3 regions of the Streptomyces bathyalis genome follow, and region 3 is predicted to be linked to each of the others. Evidence: riboswitches for the same ligand, from Rfam matches in the RefSeq annotation. Region 3 holds a riboswitch; each other region holds the start of a gene.

Region 1 (4,962 bases), 390 kb from region 3:
CATCGCTGAACACGGCCTCGCCGCCGAGCACTTCGGCGACGCCGTGGTGGATCTCGTAGCCCTCGGCGTGCTCACCGAGGGCCCGGCCCGACGGACGGGCGAGCGTCTTCTCGTGCGCGAACCTCACCTGGACCGGCAGCAGCCCCAGCCCTTCGATGGTCCCTGCCCGCGACTCGACCTCGTCCTCGATGCGCTCGCCCAGCATCTGGAAGCCGCCGCAGATGCCGAGGACCGGCAGCCCTTCGGCCGCGCGGCGCCGTACCGCGTCCGCGAGGCCGCGCTGGCGCAGCCACGCCAGCGCCCGCACCGTGCCGCGGGTGCCGGGCAGTACGACCAGGTCGGCGTCGGCGAGTTCCTCGGGACGGTCCGTGAACCGCACGACGACTCCGGGTTCTGCGGCGAGGGCGTCGACGTCGGTGAAGTTCGACATCAGAGGTACCGGCACGACGGCGATCCGCAGCACGTCGCTGCCGTGCGGGGACGCCGACGCCGACTCGCGGACGGTGCTGCGGCGGACCCTCCCCCAGACTCCGTCCGGGGGCACCCCCAGCCCGTCCTCCTCGTCGATGCCGAGTCCGTGGCGGAAGGGCAGCACGCCCAGCACGGGCCGCCCCGTCAGCCCGTGGAGCATCTCCAGGCCCGGCTCCAGCAGCGCCACGTCGCCGCGGAACTTGTTGACCACGTACCCCGCGAGCAGTTCCTGGTCCCGGTCCGCCAGCAGCGCCGTCGTGCCGAAGAAGGAGGCGAAGACGCCCCCGCGGTCGATGTCCCCGACGACCACGACGGGCAGCCCGGCGGCCCTGGCCAGGCCCATGTTGACGATGTCGGTGCGGCGCAGGTTGATCTCCGCGGGGCTGCCGGCGCCCTCGCAGATCACCGCGTCGTGCGTGCGACGCAGCTCGGCGAGGCAGTCGGCGACCGTGCCCAGCAGCCGCTCCTGCTTGCCTGAGTGGTAGCCCCCCGCGCTCATCTCGCCGACCGGCTTGCCGAGCAGCACGACCTGGCTGCTGCTGTCGCTGCCGGGCTTGAGCAGGACCGGATTCATCAGCGCCGTCGGCTCGGTGTTGGCAGCGGCAGCCTGCATCGCCTGCGCACGGCCTATCTCGGCGCCCTCCAGCGTCACGTACGAGTTGAGCGACATGTTCTGCGCCTTGAAGGGCGCGACCTTCAGGCCCTTGCGCGCCAGCCAGCGGCAGATGCCCGCCGTGACGACGCTCTTTCCGGCGTCGGAGGTCGTGCCCGCGACGAGAAGTCCGCCGCCCTGCCCGCCGGAACCCGGCCTTCGCGCATGCCCGCCGTTCTCACCGGCCGTCGTCATCCGTCGCCCCTTTCCGCCCGGCGCTTCCTGCCGAACGCGCCCGCCACCGAGGTCACCAGCAGCGCCAGCGCGCTGACGCGGCGCGAGAGTTGGACGGCTGCCGCTATGTCGTCCGTACGCACTGCACGGCCGGGGGAGTTGAGGACCGGCCGGTGCTCGGTGCGTCCGCCGTAGCTGAGGGTTCCGCCCAGACGCACGCCCAGCGCCCCTGCGAACGAGGCTTCCACCGGGCCCGCGTTGGGGCTGGGATGCGAGCGGGCGTCAGTGCGCCAGGCACGCAGGGCCCCGCGCGGAGACGGCCCGGCGAGCGCGGCGAGCGCGGCCGTCAGGCGTGCGCCCGGCCATCCCGCCGCGTCGTCCAGACGGGCGGCCGCCCAGCCGAAGCGCAGGTGACGCGGCGAGCGGTGACCGAACATCGCGTCCAGGGTGTTGACCGCACGAAATGCCGCCATGCCCGGGGCGCCGGCTGCCGCGCCCCAGACCAGGGCGCCCACGACCGCGTCCGAGGTGTTCTCCGCCACCGACTCCACGACGGCCCGCGCGATGGCGTCCGCGTCCAGCGCCTGGGGGTCGCGGCCGCACAGATGCGGCAACAGCCGCCGCGCGCCCTCGACATCACCCGCCTCCAGCGCGGCGGCCACGGCGAGGGCCTCCCGGCGGAGGCCGGTGCCGCCCAGCACCGTCCAGGTCACTGCGGCGTCGACGAGGGTGGCGCCGCCGGTGCCCGCAAGGGCGCGTGCGGTGCGCGAGAGCGTGGCGACGGCGGTGACGGCTCCGGCGACGGTCAGCGCCGTGTGCAGGGCGCCCGCACCCCGGTGGTCTCGCCACAGGGCGCGCTCGGCAGCGGCTGCGGCCCGGCCGAAAGCGGCCACGGGGTGCCCACGGCGGGGGTCGCCCAGCAGCGCGTCGCCCAGCTGTCCGAGGGCCGCGCCGCGTATGTAGGCGCGATGAGCCCGCACCGTCAGCGTGCCGTCGTCGTGCCTCGGAGGAGCATGCCGGGCCGCGGGCGGCCACGGTGCGGGACGTGACCGCGGCGGACGCGGACGTTCACGCCGTCGCGGAAACCGTCGCGGAAGCCGTCCTGGAGGCTGTCGCCGCAGCCGCCGTGGACGCGGGCGGGGACGTCCGCCGCAGCGGCAGCCGTCGCGGACTCGGGAACGGAAACGGGTGCGGGAGAGGCAGAGTAGCCACGCATGACGGAGTCCTCACTCAGGGTCCTCGCCCTGGTTCGACGTGCCGGCGACGAGAGTCTCCTGGCTCCCGGATCGCTGCGTCCCCCGGCCTTCCAGCCCGTCGAACTGATGGGCCGTGGCCTTCGGTTGGGGGTGCGCTCCCCGGTGACAGTGGCGGGACCGCGCCGGATTCGCACCGGCTTCCTCTCCTGCCGCCGTTGGGCATCGGCAGTCCACCACGTACCAGGAGGGGCGTCAACTCGCCCTTGACCTGCGACGGGAGAGTGTGAGCAGGCACACGGGGACCCCGCCGCGGCACAGGAAAAAGGGGTACGGAGCGCTGCTCCGTACCCCCTCCGGTATCGGCGGCCGCTGTCAACGGCTCGCCGGCGCCCAGTCGTTCAGGGCGCGGTGATGATGTAGATGCCGTAGGCGACGGCGGCCGCGCACAGCGCGAAGCACGCGTACGACCCGGTGCGCGCGAGCACGGACGCGCCACCGCCCTGCGAGCCGCCGGCCTTGCCGGCGGACGCACCCACGATGCCGAGCGTGAACACGCCCACCAGGGCGACCGTGGCCACGAGGCTCACGCCGAATACCTCGCCGAGCGCTGCCCAGTCGATGTCCATAGCGTTTCCCTGTCTGTCCTCCGGGCCGGGATCGCGATCCCGGGAGTCCGGTGAGTGGTCCGGTTGTGACTGCTTGTCGGTTGCCGGGCCGGTGCGGTGCGGAGACCGTGACCGCACCGGCCCGGCAACCTAGCCGAGAGTGGAGGCCGCTCGCCCGCGCTCCGTCTCGGTCTGCGAAGACGAACTCGCCGTGCCGACGCCCTCCGGGGTCCTTGCCGGACCCCCGTTGCCGTCCGCGTTGCTGCGGGCCGACGCCACGGGCGGCGGCGCGACGGTACGCAGCGCCGCCGTGACGACTCCGGCGGGTTCCGGCCCGGAAGTCCCGGGCAGGGCCGCGTCGTTGACGTTCGTGTGGTCGACGGGCTGGCGGCGCGAGAGCAGCCAGATGCCGCCGCTGATGGTGAGCGCGAGCGCCGCGACCGTGCCGACGCCCCAGTCGCCCTGCTGCGCCAGCACCGCGGCGCCCGCGGCGACGAGTGCCGCCGCCGGAAGCGTCAGGCCCCAACCCGCCACCATGCGGGCCGCTGTCGACCAGCGCACGACGCCGCCCTTGCGGCCGACTCCCGAGCCCATGACGGCGCCGGAGCACACGTGCGTCGTGGAGAGCGAGAAGCCGATGTGGGAGGAGGCGAGGATCGTGACCGCGGCCGAGGTCTGCGCCGCGAATCCCTGCGGAGGCTTGATGTCGGTGATGCCCTTGCCCATGGTGCGGATGATCCGCCAGCCGCCCAGATACGTACCGAGGGCGATGGCCAGCCCGGCCGAGACGATCACCCAGGTCGGCGGGTCCGCCTGCGGGGCGATCACGCCGCCGGTGATCAGCGCGAGGGTGATGACACCCATGGTCTTCTGCGCGTCGTTGGTGCCGTGCGCGAGGGAGACCAGCGCGGCGGAGGTGATCTGCCCCGCGCGGTAGCCCTTTGCGGTCTGCTGCTCGTCGGCCTTGCGCGCCGCCCGGTAGGTCAGCCGCGTCGCGAAGAGCGCGGCGAGGCCCGCGACGAGCGGAGCGGCGATGGCCGGGATGAGCACCTTCATCACCACGGTGCCGCCGTTGACGGCACCGATGCCGACGGAGGCCACCGTGGCACCGAGGAGGCCGCCCATCAGCGCGTGGGAGGAACTGGACGGAAGCCCGGCGAGCCAGGTCAGCAGATTCCAGATGATCGCTCCGACCAGCCCGGCGAAGATCACTTCAGGCTGGATACCGGAGCCTTCGTCGATGATTCCCGATGAGATGGTCTTGGCCACCTCGATGGAGAGGAACGCTCCAACGAGGTTGAGGACCGCCGACATCGCCACCGCTGTCTTGGGCTTGAGCGCCCCGGTGGAGATGGTGGTGGCCATGGCGTTGGCCGTGTCGTGGAAGCCGTTCGTAAAGTCGAACACCAAGGCCGTGACGATCACGATCCCGATGAGAAGCGTGATGTGTTCCATTCACCCAGGCACAATCAGCTCGATGGTTGATGTCCAGATGAACGTAGGGAGAACGGGTGAACAGAAGGTGAACTGCGGCGGGCTTCAGGGTGTCACTCCGCGGGGTCTGTTGTGAGCGGCGTCACACATCCGTCCCGCCGGTACCTTCGCTCTCTTCAACGGCTGCGGCACGGCCCGGCGGCGGCGCACGCGAAGAACCGCATCAGAGGAGGAACGAGCCGTGGAATCGGCTGAACTGCTCGGCGCCTGGCGGGAGTTGGTGCACACCGCCCGGCGCACGACCGCCGAAGGACTCGTCGTGGGAACCTCCGGCAACCTCTCCGTGCGAGTGGGGGACACGGTACTCGTGACCCCGAGCGGTCTCTCCTATGAACGTCTCGGCGACGCCGAGTGGTGCGCCGTTGACCTC
Region 2 (4,962 bases), 4.0 Mb from region 3:
CCGTAAGGGGCGGAGACGGCACGTCGGCACGACGCGGAACAGCGGGATGATCATGCGCGAGGACTACCAGGCACTCATCGACGAGGTCTGCGCGCTGCTCGGCACCCCCGCGACCCTGGAGGCACGCGACTTCGCGCTGATCGCCTTCGGCGCCCACGAGGGCGACGGCGAGGGCGCCGAGCCCGCGCTCGACCCGGTGCGCAGGCGCTCCATCCTCGGACGCCGCTCCAGCGCCGAGGTGCGGGCGTGGTTCGAGAGCTTCGGCATCACCAGGGCCGCGTCTCCCGTCCGCATCGATCCCGAACCGGCGGCCGGCGTCGAGCACGGGCGCATCTGCCTCCCCGTGCGGCACGCGGGCGTCGTGCGCGGCTACATCTGGCTGATGGACGACGGGGCGCTCGACCTCTCCGACCCGCGGCTGGCGGCGGCCATGGCGGTGGCGTCGCGGATCGGGGCGCTGCTGGCGGCCGAGACGCAGGCGGAGGCGCGCTCGGGCGAACTGCTGCGGGCGATGCTGACCGAGGAAGACCGGGGCAGGGGCGAGGAGTTGGCGGCGGAGCTGGGCGAGCTGCTCGGGCCGGCGGCGTCGGGCCCGCTGGCACTGCTCGCTGTGGGCCCCTGGCCGGCCGACGACGCTGACGGCGACGGGGAGAGCTCCGGCAGTACGGGCGCACCCGTGCTGCCGCACGTCATGGCGGGGTGCGTGCTTCCGGCCCGGCTCGCGCAACCGGCCCCCGGCGGCAGGTCGGCGGCGCCGCCCGCGCCGGAGCGGCAGCCGGTGCTCGCCTCGCTGGTGCGGCTGCGCTCGGCGGAGGTCCGTGCTCCGGCCCGTACGGCCGCCGGGCAACTGCTGCGCGTGCCGCGCTCCCCCGCCGCCGCGGGCGTCAGCGCGCCGCGCCGCGGGCTCTCCGACGCGGTCGCGGCCTGGCGGGAGGCGCTCGCCGCCGCACGGGCCGCGGGCGCGGAACCGGAGCGGCTGGGCCCGGTCGCCGACTGGGACGCGATCGGTCCGTACCGGCTGCTGGCCGCCCTGCCCGACGACGTCGCCCGCGATGCGGCCGTGGCGCCGCTGCTGCGTCCCGCACACGGCGAACTGGCGCGCACCGCCGAGGTGTTCCTCGACCACGCGGGCCAGGCGGGGCGAACGGCCGCCGCGTTGGGCATACACCGTCAGACGCTCTACTACCGCCTCTCCCGCATCGAAGCCCTCACCGGCCTCGACCTCGACGATGGCGGCTCCCGGTTGCTGCTCCACATGGCGCTGAAGGCCGCACGGCTGTGACTGCCGTGCGGGGTCCGCGACTCCGTGAGCAATGTCGGGGGTCATGAACACGAGCACGAGCGCGAGCAACGGTCGCGGACAGCAACGGCGTTCATCCACCGGTGGCGCTCGACGAGCTTCGGCTCGGTGTTCGACTCGGCATGGCTCCAGCCACCTGGGGACGGGCGTTCGCCGCGATGAGCCCCGATGAGACCTTCAGCCTTCGCTCCACCACGCGATGTCCGGCTCCGGGAGTCGGTGAAGGGCTGTCTCATTGCCCCCGATCACGGATCGGCGACGCAGCGCGCCGATTCCCTGCAAGCCCCCGTCGCGGCGGAGTGATGGCGTGCAGGTCGAGGATCTCCGGCTGCGGAGCGACGCCGGGGCCGCCCGCGCGTACCCAGGCGGTGACGTCCTCGGTCGCGTCCGGGCTGTTGACCAGCCCCAGCCAGACGGGCCGCGCACCGGCGGCGCGCCCGGCGGCGGAAGGCTGCACGACGATGACGTTGGCCTGGTCACACACGTCCAGGCAGTCGGACACGCGAACCGGTGCCTCCTCCCGCAGCCGAGCCGTCTGTGCCGCGTGATCCAGTCCGGTCACCTTGGGACTGCCGCAGCAGCAGTCCCGGCACACGACGATCCGGCACGGAGCAGGGCCGGCAGTCTCCACTGCCCCCGCTTCGTCGGATGCCTCATCGACCGATGTCTCGGGCACGCCGAACCTTCCCTCTCTCCGGGGAGATCCGCCCCGGTACGTCGAGGAGGCGACCGCGTGAGTCTCCTGGCTCTCGGGTCAAGGCTCGTCCCCGCCTTCCCACCCGCCCGGGGCAGTGGCCTGTCGGGGATCCGCTCGCCGATCACAGTGGCGGGACCGCGCCGGATTCACACCGGCTTCCTCGAACCGCCGTCGCCATGTCACGGGCCATCATTCCATCCGGGCGCCGTCCAGGGCCGAGGGCCTCCGCGGGCCCCGAAGAAGCGCCGGACGCAGATCGGCGGTCCGGACGATGACGCGGCTCGTCCCTGCAACTGCCCTGCAGCGTGCGTGACTTGACGGGCTCCCGTTGCCGGTCGGCGCTCGTGGATGTCAGTCTCCGACGCCCCCTGCGAACGGCATCGTCCGCCACCGGATGATGGCGGGGTTCAAGTACTCGGGCAACGCGGGCAGTTGAGGCGCGAGCGCCAGGGCGGCGATGACCCGCAGCATGCCTACGGCGTTCACGAAGCTCATGACGTCCTCCTTCAACGGCCTCATGCCGTTGCGCCGCGCGCCGCGGTCGTAGGCGGATTCGAGGTCGGGCCCGAGGGTGGCCAGGTCCCACTCGACGGGGCCCGACGTGACCAGTTCGAAGTCGGCGTAGAGCTTCCCGTCCTTCCCGGAGAAGATGTTCGCGGGTGGGCAGTCGCCGTGGATGGGCTGGACATCGGTCCACGGGAACGCCGTCTCGAACGCCGCGCGTGAGCTCACGAGAGGTTCCAGGACCTGCCACTCGCGGCGCGCGCGGTCCAGATCGCTCGGAGCGATGAGGTCGGGGCGGTCTTCGAGCAGGGCAAGGCTTTCCCCGATGACCCGCGGTTCGGCCGCGGACAGGAACGACAGCCGGCCGGGGTATCCGCGCAGGGCGGCGTGCAGGTCGGCAACGATTTCGGCGTTGGCCACGTAGTCGGGCTCCTTGTCCCGGTCCTCCTCGACGAACTGCCAGAACGTCATCGAGAGTCCGTCGCGCTGTACGGGCTCCCGTGGCACGAGAGGACTGGGCTGGATCACGGGGGCTCCCTGGTCTGCGAGCCACCGCGTCACGTCAAGTTCCGCCTGCTGGCGGGCGGCCTGGGAACCGAGATCCGCGGAGTGCGGCAGGACTGTGGGAATCCGGGCCACGACCGGTGACGGCGCGAGGTGGACGACCACGGAGAACAGGTCGTGGAGCACCTCGGCATCGGTCACGGTGAGCCCGAGAGCGCGCCCCGCTCCCACGGCCGCGTCGACTGCTGCGGAGGTGCGTCGGGCAATCTGCTCTGGCGTCACGAAATCGGGCATGGCTCGATCGTTCCACGCCGCAGCACGGCGTTCGACGTACAACTTCCAGCCGGTAGCGGCCACTTCGCCCGACGGACATCCGGGCCGCCGACGAACGCGAGCTCCCCGTATGGAGAACCCGGGCAGCGGCAGTTCCGCCGGGGGAGGAAATCGGGGCCGGAGAACCACCGCGCGGGCAGGTGATGGAGCAACGACAACGGCGGCCCGGTCGCCCGGGGGAGCCGGTCACCAAAACGGGCCCACGGCGGGCGAACGGACGGGGAACGTCATGTCAGCAGCGGCGTACGACCAGATCGCCGACTGGTACGAACAGGATTTCCTGCGCGGGCAGGACGCCGAGACCTCGGAGGGAAACCCCCGCAGCCTGGGCGGCCTGCTCGGGGACCTTCTCGGAACGGGCAGCGGTACGTGCCTGGAGATCGGCTGCGGCACGGGGGTCCACGCTGCCGCGCTCCGCGACCTGGGCTGGACGCCGGTCGGCGTGGACCTGTCGCGAGGGATGCTCGGCCACGCCCGCAGCCGGCTACCGGTCGCGCAGGCCGATGCCGCGAGGCTTCCGGTGAGCGACGGCTCCGTCACGGCCGCTGTCGCAGTCATGGTGCACACGGACATGCCGCACTATCCGGCGGTACTGCGGGAAGCGGCCCGTGTCCTCCGGCCCGGTGGGGTGTTCGTGCACATCGGCGTCCACCCCTGCTTCTGCGGGGCGTTCGCCGACCGCACGGACCCCGACGCGATCGTGGTCCGCCCCGGCTATCTCGACGGCGCCTGGACGAAGGCTTCCTGGACCGACCAGGGCGTACGCGACAAGGTCGGGGCCACACACCTTCCGCTGCCGGGCCTGCTCCACGCCTTCCTCGACGCGGGACTGGCACTCGAACAGTTCGCCGAGCACGGCACCCCCACCCCGATCGTCATGGCCGTGACGGCACGCAAGCGCGGCTGATCTCCCACACGTCCCGCTGACCGGCCGCCGCGGGCCGGCCGCCCCGGTCCGCCCGGGCGGTTTCCCCGCACCGGCTGCCGTCACCGTTCCGAGTGCGTAACGTCGGCGAGGTGACGAACGGGGACGGCAGCAGCCACGACGGCGGGGACGGGACCGAGGACGACGGGGACGGCCGACTCCTCGCCCTGTACGACGAGTTGATGCGCGGAGCACCGGCCGAGCCGGCCATCGGCGTGACGTACGAACAGGACGGGCCGCTCGTGCGTGCCGTGGGCGGCTTCCGCGCCTTCGTGTTCGGACCGCGTGACAGCGGGCTGCGGGGCGCCGACCTGGACCGCCTGATCGCGCGGCAACGGGACCGCTTCGCCGCGCGGGAGGAGACGGCCGAGTGGCGCATCCACGCGCACGACGAGCCGCGGGATCTGCCGGAACGGCTGCGTGCAGCGGGCTTCGTCCCGGGTGACGGCAAGACCGTACTCGTCGGCGCGAGCGCGGAGTTGGCCACGGAACCCCCGGCGCCGGAAGGCGTGGTCATCCGCCGCGTGACCGACGCCGGTGACATGCGCCGCATCGCGGCGGTGGAGGCCTCCGTGTGGGACATGGACCTGAGCTGGCTGGCGCGCTTCCTGGCCGAGCGGATCGCGGCCTCACCGGACGGCACCGCGGTTCTGGTGGCCGAGGCGGGCGAGGCCGGCGGGCAGGTCGTCGCCGCGGGGT
Region 3 (4,962 bases):
CGCGTACGACAGGGCCGTGAACATCATGGCGACCATGCCGACCGCGTAGGCGAGCACGACCATGCCGCCGGAGCCCTGGAAGACGCTGCCGAAAATGCCGAAGGGGGCGATCGGCACCATGAAGACCAGCCCGTAGACGAGCAGATCCCAGAAGCTGAGCGAGCGGTGGAGCTGCTGCTCGTAGCCGAACTGCTCGACGCCGCTTTCGCTGCCTCCGCCGCTGCCCCTGGCGCGTCCCGCGGACGAAGAACCGGCCACCCGCCCCACTCCCTCCCCCGGGGCCCCGCGTCGAGGGAGTCCCGGGGACGAGGGTAGGGGCGGCGGGCCCGGCGGCGTAAGGGTGCGTCAGGCGCTGGTCACGGGGCCCTTCGCCGGGCCGCCGCTGCCGTCCTGCGGGGCGATGTCGAACTGCAGCGAACGGATGCGGTTGTCGAAGCTGGAGGGCACCAGGTCCGGCAGGCCCACGGCTCGCATCGCGACGGAGTCGGTGAGCAACTGCCTGAAGAGCGCCTTGAGTTCCTGGCGGGCGAGGTGCGCGCCGAGGCAGTAGTGCGGGCCGCCTCCGCCGTAGCCGAGGTGGGGGTTGGGGTCGCGGGTGATGTCGAAGGTGCCGGGGTCGGTGAAGACCGCCTCGTCGCGGTTGGCGGAGGCGTAGTACATCGCCACCGTCTCGCCCTTGCGCAGCGTGCGGCCGCCCATGACGTGGTCGGTGCGCAGCGTGCGGCGGAACTGGATGATGGGGGTCGAGCACCGGACGATCTCGTCCACGGCGGTGTCCGCGTACTTCTCGAAGTCGCTCTCCCACAGCTCCCGCTGCTCGGGATCGGCACTGAGCAGGGCCAGGCCGTGCGAGATCGCATTGCGGGTCGTCTCCACCCCGGCGACCATCAACAACGTGAAGAACGCGCCGAGTTGGCGGTTCCCCAGGCACTGACCGTCGACATCCGCGGTGACCAGCGCGGAGATGAGGTCGTCGGTCGGGTGGCGCCGGCGCTCCCTGGCGAGCATCGCGATCATGATGTGCATACGGGCCAGCGCCCGCAGGCCCTTGCCGGGGATGCGGAACTTCGCGCCCGCTCCGCGCCGTACGCCGATGTTCTCGGAGGCGTCGTTGAGCTGGGCGAGGATGCGGGGCCGGTGCCGCTGGGGGATGCCCATCATGTTGCACACGACCTCGCAGGGCACCAGCGAGGCCACGGCCGTCACGAACTCGCGGGAGGGCTGCCGCACCGCGTTCCCGACGACGGTCGCGACGACCTGCTCGATGTCCTTCTCGGCGCCCGCCAGCAGCCTGGGACTGAACGCCCGCGAAATGATCTTCCGCAGCTTGGCGTGGTCGCTGCCGTCGACGTTGACCATGGACTCCCCGAAGAGGGCCTTCACCCATGGCGCGGGATGCGGCGTGGTGACACCGGGCGCGCTCCCGAACACGGCGGCGTTGCGGCTGGCTTCCTGCACGTGCTCGTGCCTGACGAGAGCGTAGAACCCCGGCTGCTGCCGCTTGCGCAGGGTGTGCTGCGGCTGTGCGAAGTACGTGGGCGCCTCCCGCTGGCGCAGCACGGCGAACACCTGGTGCCGCTGGTCGTGCGGCAGTTGCCAGAACCGCGGGTCGGCGGGGTTCGTGTCCGGCGGCAGGCCCGCCGCCTCGAAGGCCTCGGCCGCCTCCGAGGCGGCGGCTCCCGCCGCGGCCGCCGCGGAGGAAGGGGCTTGCGGTGCGGCCGCGGCTTCGGGCCCTGCCGAGGATGCGGACGCGGTGTGGGGTGGCATGGTCATCTTCTCCAGTCGTCGTGGAACGGATCGCCCCGCCCGGCCTGCGCACCGGCGGGGCGTGAGTCTCCGGCAGCAGCTTGGGACCGGCGGGCCGCTCCACGGCGTGCGCCACACCGCCGCGACCCGGACGGCCCTGTGCGGGAGGGCCACGACGGCACCCCGGATCCCTGTCGGCGGTGGCCTGCCACGGCCTGCGCGGTCCACCCGCCGGCGCCGGTCCGATACGGGCCCGACGCGGACCCGGACACCGGCTCGACGCGGGCCCGGTTCCGGTGCCCGCGCGGGCCGTGCCGGTCCGGCGAGGGGCCACGGCAGACCGTGCTTCGCCCCCGTAAACCATCACGGCGCATGAAGAAGCCCTCACTCCTGCCCTTTGTCGCCGCGGCTCGCGGGCCCGTACGCTGGAGAGGCAGTCGGTTCGGCCTGTCCGCCAGACAGGCACGTCGCAAGAGGGAATCCGGTGAGACTCCGGAACTGCCCCGCAGCGGTGAGTGGGAACGAAAGCCGTCATACGCACTGGGTCCGAGCGGACCCGGGAAGCGACGGCCGGTAGGAGCCGGTCCGTGGATCACGGACACGGCGGGCCCACGAGTCCGAAGACCTGCCACTGCCCGCCGGGGGCACCCCCGGGCCGCAAGGCCCAGGGGGAGGATGCGTCGGCGGATCGATCTCGGTGACCTCGAGGGCGGGTCGGCGGTACAGGTGAGCAGCACGCGGTGCGCGTGTGCGCCGCCGCGTCGCCTCTCCTCCTCGCCCCGTACCTCTCGGGTCACCGGCGAGACTCGCGAAGGAGAGTTGAGTGACACCCAAGTCCGCAGCCGCGGCGTCGAAGCCGGCAACGAGGCCCCGCGCCACCGTCCACGGATATCCACGGCAGGGAAGCGGCCGTGAGCTGAAGAAGGCCGTCGAGGGCTACTGGAGGGGCCGCGTCACCGCCGACGCCCTGCGGGAGACCGCAGCCGGGCTGCGCCGGGACAACTGGCAGCAGCTCAGGAACGCCGGTGTGCGCGAAGTGCCCACCGGAGACTTCTCCCTCTACGACCATGTGCTGGACACCACCGTCATGGTCGGTGCCGTTCCCGAACGTCACCGTGCCGCCGTCGAGGCGGACGCGCTCGACGGCTACTTCGCCATGGCGCGCGGTACGCAGGACGTCGCGCCGCTGGAGATGACGAAGTGGTTCGACACCAACTACCACTACCTGGTATCGGAGTTGGGGCCCGACACCGTCTTCGCGGCGAACTCCGCGAAGCAGACCGGTGAGCTGTCCGAGGCCGTCGCGCAGGGCCACGACGCCCGGCCCGTCCTCGTCGGGCCCGTCACGTACCTGCTGCTCGCCAAGCCCGCGCCCGGAGTCGCCCCGGACTTCGAACCGCTGACGCTGCTGGACCGGCTGCTCCCCGTCTACGCGGAGGTGCTCGCCGACCTCCGCGCGGCCGGGGCGGGATGGGTGCAGCTCGACGAGCCCGCGCTGGCGGCGGACCGCACGCCGGCCGAACTGAACGCCGCCGCACGCGCATACCGGGAACTGGGCGGGCTCACCGACCGGCCCGAACTGCTGGTGGCTTCCTACTTCGACCGACTCGGCGACGCGCTGCCGGTACTCGCCAAGGCGCCCGTCGAGGGCCTGGCGATGGACTTCACCGGCCCTGCCGTCGCGAACCTGGAGGACCTGGCGCGTGCGGGCGGACTGCCCGGCAAGCGGCTCGTCGCGGGAGTCGTGGACGGACGGAACGTGTGGATCAACGACCTGAAGAAGTCGCTGTCCACGCTGGCCTCGCTGCTCGGCTTCGCCGACCGTGTCGACGTCGCCCCGTCCTGCTCGCTGCTGCACGTACCGCTCGACGCGGCCCTCGAGCGCGACGTGGATCCGCAGGTCGCACGCTGGCTCGCCTTCGCCAGGCAGAAGGCGGAGGAGGTCGTCGCGCTGGCGACGGGACTCGGCGAGGGCACCGACGTCATCGCCGGACTGCTGCACGCCAACTCATCGGCGCTCGCGGCGCGTTCGTCCGCGGCGCTCACCCGCGACCCGGCCGTGCGGGCGCGCACCGAAGCGGTCACCGACGCCGACGGGCGCCGCACCACGCCCTATCAGGAGCGGGCCGCGGCACAGCGCGCGCGGCTGAAGCTGCCGCTGCTGCCGACGACCACCATCGGCTCGTTCCCGCAGACCGGCGAACTGCGTGCGGCGCGCGCCGACTTGAGGGCCGGACGGCTCGACGCGGAGGGCTACGACAAGCGGATCGCCGCCGAGATCCGGGACGTCCTCGCCTTCCAGGAAGAGGCCGGACTGGACGTGCTCGTGCACGGCGAGCCCGAACGCAACGACATGGTGCAGTACTTCGCGGAGCGGCTGGACGGCTACATCGCGACGCAGCACGGCTGGGTCCAGTCCTACGGCACCCGCTACGTGCGGCCTCCGATCCTCGCGGGTGACGTCTCCCGGCCCGGGCCGATGACGGTGGAGTGGACGCGCTACGCGCAGTCGCAGACCGGACGGCCCGTCAAGGGCATGCTGACCGGACCCGTCACGATGCTCGCGTGGTCCTTCGTACGGGACGACCAGCCGCAGGCCGAGACCGCACGCCAGGTGGCACTGGCGCTGCGGGACGAGGTCGCGGACCTGGAGTCCGCGGGCACCGCCGTCATCCAGGTCGACGAGCCGGCACTTCGCGAGACGCTTCCGCTGCGGACGGAGAGCCGGCCGGAGTACCTGGCGTGGGCGACGGAGTCCTTCCGCCTGGCCACCGGTGCCGTGCGCGCGGACACTCAGATCCACACGCACATGTGCTACGCGGAGTTCGGCGACATCGTCTCGGCGATCGTGGATCTCGACGCGGACGTCATCAGTCTGGAGGCTGCCCGTTCCCACATGCAGGTCGCGGACGAACTCGCCACGGCCGGCTACCCGAACGAGGTCGGGCCCGGCGTGTACGACATCCACTCACCGCGGGTCCCCGACGTGGACGAGGTGGCGTCGCTGCTGCGCAAGGGGCTCGCCGCGATCCCGGCGGAGAGGCTGTGGGTCAACCCGGACTGCGGCCTGAAGACCCGCGGCTGGCCCGAGGTGCGTGAGGCGCTGGAGCACATGGTCGAGGCGGCGCGGACCGTGCGGGCGGAGGCCGCGGGCCGCAGCTGAGCCCGCCTCGTCCGCCGACAGGGGGCCGGGACTCGCGCCCGGCCCCTGTCCCG

Evidence for each region. Region 3 has a riboswitch for cobalamin ahead of metE (5-methyltetrahydropteroyltriglutamate--homocysteine S-methyltransferase). Riboswitches for the same ligand answer to the same signal wherever they lie in the genome.
Region 1: linked by a shared signal. The riboswitch ahead of G4Z16_RS27335 (hypothetical protein) and the one ahead of metE (5-methyltetrahydropteroyltriglutamate--homocysteine S-methyltransferase) in region 3 are both predicted to bind cobalamin.
Region 2: linked by a shared signal. The riboswitch ahead of G4Z16_RS08290 ((2Fe-2S) ferredoxin domain-containing protein) and the one ahead of metE (5-methyltetrahydropteroyltriglutamate--homocysteine S-methyltransferase) in region 3 are both predicted to bind cobalamin.

Annotation. Positions count from the first base shown of each region.
Region 1 covers NZ_CP048882.1:6,312,548-6,317,509, forward strand. The annotation lists gene G4Z16_RS27325 (cobyric acid synthase) at 1-1,318, opposite strand, end outside; gene G4Z16_RS27330 (cobalamin biosynthesis protein) at 1,315-2,277, opposite strand; gene G4Z16_RS27335 (hypothetical protein) at 2,280-2,513, opposite strand; cobalamin riboswitch at 2,566-2,696, opposite strand; gene G4Z16_RS27340 (hypothetical protein) at 2,892-3,119, opposite strand; gene G4Z16_RS27345 (inorganic phosphate transporter) at 3,249-4,553, opposite strand; gene G4Z16_RS27350 (class II aldolase/adducin family protein) at 4,774-4,962, shown strand, end outside.
Region 2 covers NZ_CP048882.1:1,928,018-1,932,979, forward strand. The annotation lists gene G4Z16_RS08285 (PucR family transcriptional regulator) at 53-1,282, shown strand; gene G4Z16_RS08290 ((2Fe-2S) ferredoxin domain-containing protein) at 1,533-1,931, opposite strand; cobalamin riboswitch at 2,036-2,159, opposite strand; gene G4Z16_RS08295 (aminoglycoside phosphotransferase family protein) at 2,349-3,299, opposite strand; gene G4Z16_RS08300 (class I SAM-dependent methyltransferase) at 3,568-4,245, shown strand; gene G4Z16_RS08305 (GNAT family N-acetyltransferase) at 4,446-4,962, shown strand, end outside.
Region 3 covers NZ_CP048882.1:5,926,948-5,931,909, forward strand. The annotation lists gene G4Z16_RS25635 (APC family permease) at 1-258, opposite strand, end outside; gene G4Z16_RS25640 (cytochrome P450) at 346-1,773, opposite strand; cobalamin riboswitch at 2,186-2,376, shown strand; gene metE (5-methyltetrahydropteroyltriglutamate--homocysteine S-methyltransferase) at 2,570-4,909, shown strand.